4 regions of the Endozoicomonas lisbonensis genome follow, and region 2 is predicted to be linked to each of the others. Evidence: predicted binding sites of a transcription regulator. Region 2 holds the regulator's gene; each other region holds the start of a gene.
What was found. Region 2 encodes FNR, which switches genes on or off when oxygen is low (the NO sensors DNR and NnrR bind a similar motif). Its sites were predicted from a motif close to TTGATNTANATCAA; they were not measured.
Positions count from the first base shown of each region.

Region 1 (2,209 bases), 1.7 Mb from region 2:
TCCACTGTTCCAGACGGTCTCTGTACTCATTTACGACATCCTGATATTCCGGGTGATCAACCAGGTTGTTCAGGCTGCCCGGGTCTTTTTCCAGGTCGTAGAACTCTTCAACAACCCGCTCACGGAACATCGTTACACGGTCGTGCAGTGCTTCATCATCGCTGTCGAGCATGGCGTTGATGATTTCACCTTCATTGGAGTTCCTGTAGTTAGCACCTTCACGGCTCCACGGGTTAAAGATGTAACCGTACTTCTCACTCTGAACCGCACGCATTGGCGTTGCAGGGCCGCCAATCTTGTAATCGATCTGTGTGTATACATACTCCCGGTTTTCCTGACTTTCACCACGCAACAGCGGAAGGATGGTTTCACCGTCAAAGCTGGCATCAACCTCAATACCGGTCGCATCCAGGATCGTTGGGAAAATATCGACCGTAGAAATAAAGTTCTTGTCGTCTACATGGCTGGCTTTCAGGTCACCGTTCGGCCAGTTAACAAAGAAATGTGTCCGGCTACTGAACATATAGGTGTTTGCCTTGGCAAACGGGAAAGCTGAGCCGTTGTCTGACAGGAAAATCACCATGGTGTCGTCAGCCACACCTTTTTCATCCAGAGCTTCGATGACCCGGCCAAAGGTATCGTCAAGGCGGCGTACAGAGTTGTAATAATGACTCAGTTCAACACGGGTTTGTGGCAGATCTGGCAGGTATTCAGGAACAATGACTTCATCGGTAGAAAACAGCTTTGATGGCTTGGCAATATCGCCATTTCGCATCGGGTTTTCCGGGTCATGGAATGCTCTGTGAGGATCGTGAGAGTTCACCATCAGGTAAAATGGCTGACCGTTCTTCTTGCTTTCGGCAATAAAGTCTTTGGTGAACTGGTAGTACAGTTCAGGGTCACGACCTGCGCCCAGCTCACGGTAATCCTGAACAAAGTTCCACTGATAATCCATGTCAGGTGTTGAGTGGGACACCTTTCCCAGCACACCGGTACGGTAACCATTATCAGACAGTGTTCCCATAACGGTAGGAATGGACTGGTCTTTCAGGTTCATAAAACCCATCATGCCACTGCTGATACCATACAGGCCGGTGGCCATGATGGAGCGGCTGGGCATACAGATCGATGTGTTGGAATGCGCATGCATAAACTGCACACCCTGTGCCGCATATTTGTCCATATTCGGCGTCAGGTCAGGCAACCCTTCAGTGAACAGGCTGAATACTTCATAGCCCAGATCATCTGCTGTAAACAGAACCACATTGGTTGGTGCTGTTTCTGCAGCCGCTATGTTGGCAGAACATGCAGCCGCAGCCGCCAGTGCCAGAAGTGTCTTCCTCATTACCCGTTGCCCCTGAATTTTTCGTGCGAAATGTTTCTAACGGCGCGGAATATAATGCAGGTAAGAGCAAACTCTATGTGACACAAATCAAATGTTCACAGGTTAAAACAGGCAGGAAAGACTATGTAACAATTTCCGACAACGCAGCAATAATAAGCAAAGTTTTGTACAGGTTTTCACCATGAAAATTCAGCTTATGTAAATTCAGCAGCAATCAGCATTCAACCAGATTAACAACAGCAATCGCTACACATAACAGAATAAACAACCCTCCCAGCAACCAGAGCCAGCCCATCGACATAAACAGACTACCGGGTAACATGCTGCTGAACGCTCCTCCCAGATAATAGCTGGTCAGATACACCCCGTTCACAACCCGGCGGTGCTCAGCAACATGCTGGTTAAGATACGCCGACAATCCACTGTGCAGCATAAAAACAGCGCCACAGATAATCGCCACCGCCACAAGGCACGACCCGTAGTAATCCACCACCAGAATCATCATCCCCAGCAACAGCGAGAACAGCGTCAGTCGAAACAGGAACCGGTCATTACCCGCACAGCGCCTCGCCTTAGGCGTCAGCATTGAACTGATAATGGCGCAGATATAACCCGTGTAAAGAGTGGCAATCTGCGCTGCCGACATCTCAGGATGCCGTGAGCGCATGTGAAAAGGCAGGTAATTCAGGACAGAAGCCAGACAGCAGATAGCCGCAAATATAAGAAACACACACGCCCAGACATCCTTGCGTCCCAGCACTTCGGCTAAAGCCGTTTTCAGCTGAATATGTTCAGGATTGCCAGAGATTCGATCCAGCAGCAGAAAAAACGGCGATATCACCAGCATGGCTGAGCCCATGATGA
Region 1 is NZ_JBEWTB010000002.1:2,121,917-2,124,125, forward strand. It holds gene V5J35_RS10550 (sulfatase family protein) at 1-1,345, opposite strand, end outside; gene V5J35_RS10555 (MFS transporter) at 1,560-2,209, opposite strand, start outside.
Region 1: the regulator FNR is predicted to act here: its motif matches at 1,423-1,436, upstream of V5J35_RS10550 (sulfatase family protein).

Region 2 (2,209 bases):
TTTGACCGATATTATCAGGAGCAAAAGAATATGAAGTTCTTTTCTAAAGTTATTTAGTCTGGTTAACGTTATGCATGGATCAGAGGTTAGTAACCTCTGATCCATGCAGTGCCTCAATAAATCAGCAACAATAAAAAACACCTGCGACCTACAGATCACTGCACAAAAATAATCGCACATACCCTGCCCTAAACCCCGAAAAATGACAAAGCATTCACCAATACAGCTAGCTATTAACCGCAATATAATGCGACTTACCGAATTAAGTTTAAAAAACGATCAATATCAACATTCGTAAGTCAACACCGCACTTACACTTTCTAAATATTTTCCATAAAATAGTCAGCGTTTTGCATTTAAGACCTTGAGGGCACTCAATGACGTCTAAGCCCAACGTCCGACAACCAAGCCATGTGGCCTGCAGGGATTGCAGTCTCAGCTCTCTGTGCCTGCCGCTGGCGTTGAGTGTGAAAGACATCGACAATCTGGATCGAATCATAAAACGCGGCCGCCCGCTGAAAAAAGGCGAGCACCTGTTTCTGGAAGGAGACCCGTTCGACAGCGTATACGCTGTGCGTTCCGGGGCTATCAAAACCTACACCGCGACTAACGAAGGTGAAGAACAGATTACTGCCTTCTACCTGCCAAGCGAAATTCTCGGTCTGAGTGGTATGGACACCGACGTGTATCCGGTATCCGCCCAGGCCATGGAAACCACCATGGTGTGTGAGATTCCGTTTGAGCAGCTGGAAATGTTGTCTGACGACTTCCCGGAGCTGCGTCGTCACCTGATGCGCCTGATGAGCAAAAAGATCAGGGAAGACCAGCAAATGATGATGCTGCTGTCCAAGAAGAATGCAGACGAGCGTATCGCTACGTTCCTGATCAATCTTGCCAGCCGCTTCCGTCGTCGTGGTTTCTCGTCCCAGTCTTTCAGACTGTCCATGTCCCGTAATGAGATGGGCAACTATCTGGGTCTGGCAGTAGAGACGGTTAGCCGTGTTTTCACTCGTTTCCAGAAAAACGGCCTGATTTCGGCTGTTGGTAAGGAAATTGAAATTCGTGACGCAGTTCAACTATGCTCTCTGGCTGGCGGGAAAGCCGCTGATATTGAACAGATCATTGCAGCAAACTGATTTGATGTAACCTGTTCACACTGCCGTACAGTCCGATGGCTCCGTACGGCAGTGGTTTTCCCCAAGCCATGATCGGCACTTTCACAGCATATGGTTGCCACTCAATGATCATCGACGATTTTTATCTCAAGTCCCAGATTCGCACTGTTCCCGACTGGCCCAAGCCAGGCATCCTGTTCCGGGATGTTTCCACCATATTTGAAAACCCCAAAGCCTGGCGTGGCGTGATGGACAGCTTTATCCACCGTTACATGGAGCTGGATTTCAGCCATATTGGTGCAATGGATGCCCGGGGCTTTCTGATCGGCTCCAACCTTTCCTATGTACTCAACAAGCCCCTGGTCCTGTTTCGTAAAAAAGGTAAACTGCCCGCCAAAACCATCTCGGTAGAATACGACCTGGAGTATGGCACTGCCAGTCTGGAAGTTCATGCCGACAGTTTGCACAAAGGCGACCGGGTCTTACTGGTTGACGACCTGATCGCAACCGGCGGAACTCTGCTGGCAGCGGTTCAGCTGATTGAAAAACTGGGCGCAAAAACCATTGAAGCGGCAGCGATTATGGACCTGCCTGACCTTGGCGGCTCCCGTCGTTTGCAAAATGCAGGCGTTCCCACCTTTTCGTTGTGCGCCTTTGAAGGGGAATAGATTCTGTTGCAGAGAGAATCAGCAGCTTCTCTCTGTACTTACAGATTATTGTCAAAATGGCAGATGCTTCAGTATTAAGCCAGTGATACGATAAAACGAGTATTCAACCTCATGAAGGATCAAGGCATGGGAATTTGTGCAAAGGAGTTGCGCCATTATGTTGTCCGTCCCACCCTGAAGCATCTCAAAATGTGGAGCCCAACCGCCGAGAACCTGTTGCTGGGAACAGCGGCCAGAGAATCAGAGCTGGGATTTCATATCAAACAGGACCATCATCGGGCTCTGGGGATTTATCATATCTCTCCCCGTATGCACCGAAATATCTGGGACTTTTACCTGGCTAAAAGGTCAGAACTGTCGAGCCTGGTCAGAGGCCTGGCCAGCCAGAGAGAATTTCTGTGCCACCCTCACCATGAGCTGGCCACC
Region 2 is NZ_JBEWTB010000002.1:3,816,760-3,818,968, reverse strand. It holds gene hemN (oxygen-independent coproporphyrinogen III oxidase) at 1-57, shown strand, start outside; gene fnr (fumarate/nitrate reduction transcriptional regulator Fnr) at 378-1,136, shown strand; gene V5J35_RS18145 (adenine phosphoribosyltransferase) at 1,241-1,783, shown strand; gene V5J35_RS18140 (hypothetical protein) at 1,910-2,209, shown strand, end outside.

Region 3 (2,209 bases), on a different contig from region 2:
GACTGGCCTCCCAGGCATCAAACTTATCCTTGAGCTTCTGAGCTTTCTCTGGCTCCCTGCCGACAAGGTCATCCCACTCACCCGGATCTTCCGCCATATTGAACAGACGGATGGTTCGAGGACCATGTGAACGGTTAAAAGTGAGCTTCCAGTCGCCATCGCGAATGGCGTACTCTTCGTTACGACGCCAGTATAATGTCTCGTGAGGGATGGCATCCGCAGGCTTTTCACCGCGAAGATAAGGCAGCAGGTTGGTGCCATCAAACGGGAACATGCCTGTATTGGTGCCTTCAAACAGGGAGGCGATGGTTGGAACGATATCCAGCGCGCTTACCATTGGCTCATACTTCAGGCCAGCCGGAATGACGCCAGGCCATTGCATGACAAACGGTACACGAATACCTCCTTCATAATTAGTGCCTTTAAAGCCATTGAAGGGACCGGGGCTGGACATAGTGGTCTCGTTGCGCTTTTTGCGACGTGGCTGGGCAAAGCCCTGACCGGCAGGAGTACCATTGTCACTCATGAAAACAATCAGGGTATTGTCGTAAACACCCTGTTCTTTCAGGGTATCCATGACTTGACCAATGCTGTCGTCCAGCGCGAGGACCATTCCGGCAAAGTGCCGGCGTTCTTCACCAGCAACACCTTCCTTCACTGGCAGGTCTTTCAGTCGCTCAACATAAGATTCCGGCACCTGCCATGGGTGATGGACAGCCAGGTGGGCAAGATACAGGAAAAACGACCTGTCTTTTTTAACAGAGCGCTCAATAAAGCCAACGGCTTCATCAGTGAACATCTCAGTCAGGTAGCCGTTCTGCTCCTGAATGGGAGGAACCACTTCGTCATCACGATAGATAGGAGCCAGCAGTAGTTTACCTGTGTCTACGGTCTGGGAACGGAAGTAGTCATGAGAGCCTCCCAGAAAGCCATAAAAAAAGTCAGCGCCACGCTCATTCGGCTTACCTGTCGGGTCGCCAAGGTGCCACTTTCCAATGACAGCTGTCGCATACCCCTGGTCTTTCACTATTTCCATCGCCAGCGGCTGGTCACGGGGAATATGGTTTTCGCTGGAATTGCCATAAATGCCCATTCTCTGCTGATAGACACCGGTCAGCATACCGGAACGGGATGGAGCACAAACAGACTCGGAAACATAAGCCTGAGGAAAGTGCGCCCCATTGGCTGCCAGTTTGTCAATATTCGGTGTCTTAATATCGTCAAAGCCGTGGTAGCCGACATCTCCCCAGCCCATATCGTCGGTAAAGATGATGACAATATTAGGCTGCTGTTGAAGTTCTGCGGGTCGTGGTGCCGGAACCGGGCCTGCAGAGGCGCTGCACGCCAAAGCTGAAAATGTCAGCCCTAAGGCAGCTTTTTTTAAAGACGGCAAAGTCATCAGGTTGTCGTGCCCTTTTACTGTAAAAAGTAGGACCACTTCCACTACAGGCGACAGTCATTCTAGTTATCGCTGATAGATCAATGATAGGAAGTTGAGTTCATAAGTGTAAAAACTGCGCACTCTATATGGATCAAACTGAGAAAAAAACACCAAAGAATTGTTTCTATGATACAAGTCAGTAATCTGCCCAAATCATTCAATGTTCGTGCGCTCAACAGGCCTGTTTAATTGTAATGTTGTTTAAATGCACAAATAGCTGATACAAGCAGATACAGAGTTGTGAAACGTTTACCATTTACAACAGGCTGAATTAGACAGCAGGAAACTGGCAAAGAATGACACAAGTCAAACATTGGCAGCTTTTTTCAGGTCTTTTTTAGTGTTCAATTTTGCGAAAAGCCGTGACTTTAGGGTTCTGTAGCCATTTTTAACGAAAATAAATGTACTTACTCGATATTGACGATAAAGGTCGAAACGTTTATCTTTCACGCTGTTCAAATAATTTGCTGCCCGTATGAAACCGTGTAGGTAATGCAGCTCTTTTATATTCCAGCGGTAACGGATAAGGATTAGCGGAAAAATCATATGAAAAAGCTACTACTTCCTCTTGTATTTGGCTCAGTTGCATTACCTGTTACGGCACTGGAGAAACAAGTTGTTGAAGCCTGGGAAGAAAGTTTGAATCTTCCTGAGATCAGTGCGGATGTTTTTGATAGCTACAATATGTCTGCTAACAATGCACGTAATGCACGCAACGAACGACAGCGAAGAAGACGAAACAATCCTTGGTTGTATAAAAATGGTCCG
Region 3 is NZ_JBEWTB010000001.1:265,411-267,619, forward strand. It holds gene V5J35_RS00935 (sulfatase family protein) at 1-1,399, opposite strand, end outside; gene V5J35_RS00940 (hypothetical protein) at 1,988-2,209, shown strand, end outside.
Region 3: the regulator FNR is predicted to act here: its motif matches at 1,568-1,581, upstream of V5J35_RS00935 (sulfatase family protein).

Region 4 (2,209 bases), 430 kb from region 2:
AAACCGACTTGGGGTTGAGGTTATTGACCTGGGGTTGGTTGCTGATGATCCGGAAGCCTTGCGTCAGGCTTTTTCAGAAGCGGACCGGCAGGCGGATGTCGTAATCACTTCGGGGGGCGTTTCCGTGGGCGACGCGGATTTTGTCAAAGATATTCTGCAGGAAATGGGTGAAATGTCGTTCTGGAAACTGGCGATCAAGCCCGGTAAGCCTTTTGCTTTTGGACGATTGCCGGGCAGCTGGTTTGTTGGTTTGCCGGGCAATCCGGTTTCTGCCACGGTAACGTTTCAACAGCTGGCAACGCCTGCCCTTCTGCATTTGATGGGCGCCCGGTCTGTTGAGCCGCAAACCATTCAGGCAGTGTGCAAAACACCGCTGAAGAAGAGACCGGGGCGGAGGGAGTTTCAGCGCGGTATTCTGTCAACCAGTGGCAGTGGACAGATGGAAGTGGTAACAACGGGCAGTCAGGGATCGGGAGTGATGCGTTCAATGAGCCTGGCCAACTGCTATATCGTTCTGCCTGAGCAGCAGGGGGATGTGGCAGAGGGTGAGCAGGTAACGGTTCAGTTGTTCAATCAGCTATTGATGAACTGATACACCCATTAAGTTGAAATGTCGCCGTCTTCTGTACAGGCGGCTACAAATCCGAATCATTCGCATCTGTCTCTGCATCAGGGACAGGCTTTATTCTGCAAGTGGATGTCGCATCTGTATTGGTAAGTGGTCGCATAGTCAGTGTGTCTGATATCTGCTAGCACAAAAAATAGTCAAAAATAATTGATTCAAATCAATCCCCTCTTCCAAAACTTGCCGGTAATATCCACGCTGCCTGAATCCTGACTCGCAAGCTCCCGCGGCATGTACTTAATCAACAAAAAACATCACCTTTAAGGAGTTTGTCACTCAGGTCAAACCAAGCTGACCGGAACACTCAATGAAAAACTGGCTTGATAAAACAATCCTGTCGCCTATGAAACGGCGAAACTTTATGAAGTGGGGCTCTCTGGTAGGAGGAGCTGCTGTAGCCAGCGCAGGACTGCCATTAAAGTCTGTTGCCAAAACCGCTTCTGCTGACACAAAAAAAACTGAAACCAAAACCACATGGTCCGCCTGCATGGTGAACTGTGGCAGCCGTTGTGCTCTGCGGGTTCATACCACTGATGGTGTGATTACCCAGGTTGAGTCCGATAACCGTGGCGATGATAAAACCTTTGGACAGCACCAGATTCGTGCCTGTCTGCGAGGCCGGTCCATCAAGCACCGCGTTTATAATCCTGATCGCCTGAAATACCCGATGAAACGTATCGGTGAGCGTGGGGAAGGCCGTTTTGAGCGCATCAGCTGGGATGAGGCACTGGATCTGCTGGCTGACAAAATGAAGCATATCATTGACGCTTATGGCAATGATTCCATTTTTTTCACTTATGGTACCGGAACCCAGGGCTATCGTACTGACGGTCAGCATGCCCTGCATCGCCTGATGAATATGCTGGGTGGATACCTGAATTATTATGGTAACTACAGCTGGGGACAGATTCAGTTTGCCCTGCCATTCACTTATGGTGATATTAAAGCAGCTGCCAATGGTAGTTACACCTCGGAAATTGAAAAAGCTGAACTGCTGGTGATGTTCGGCTACAACCCGGCTGAAACCCGCATGAGTGGTGGCGGTGAGATATACGAACACAGTCTTGCAGTACGCAAGAGAGGGGTTCGTACCATCATTATTGATCCTCGCTACACCGATACCATGCTGGGCAAGGAAGATGAATGGATTCCTATTCGCCCGGGAACGGATGCGGCACTGGTTGAAGGTATTGCCCATGTGCTGATTACTGAGAAGCTGGTGGATCAGGCATTTCTGGATCAGTACTGTCAGGGGTATGATGCAAAGACACTGCCAGACAGTGCGCCAGAAAATGGTCACTATAAAGCTCATATCCTCGGACAGGGGCCGGACGGTATTGAAAAAACGCCGGAGTGGGCTTCCCGCCTGACCAGTATTCCCGCCCAAAAGATTATTCAGCTGGCTCGTGAAATCGGTTCTGCCAAACCTGCTTACATTGTTCAGGGTACGGGTATCCAGCGTCAGGCTAATGGTGAGCAGACATCCCGGTCTATTGTAATGCTGCCAATTCTGACGGGTAATATTGGTCTGCCAGGAACGCATACCGGAGATATGCCAGCGAATTATGGTTATCCGGTGCCCGT
Region 4 is NZ_JBEWTB010000002.1:4,249,278-4,251,486, forward strand. It holds gene moeA (molybdopterin molybdotransferase MoeA) at 1-592, shown strand, start outside; gene V5J35_RS20295 (DMSO/selenate family reductase complex A subunit) at 933-2,209, shown strand, end outside.
Region 4: the regulator FNR is predicted to act here: its motif matches at 776-789, upstream of V5J35_RS20295 (DMSO/selenate family reductase complex A subunit).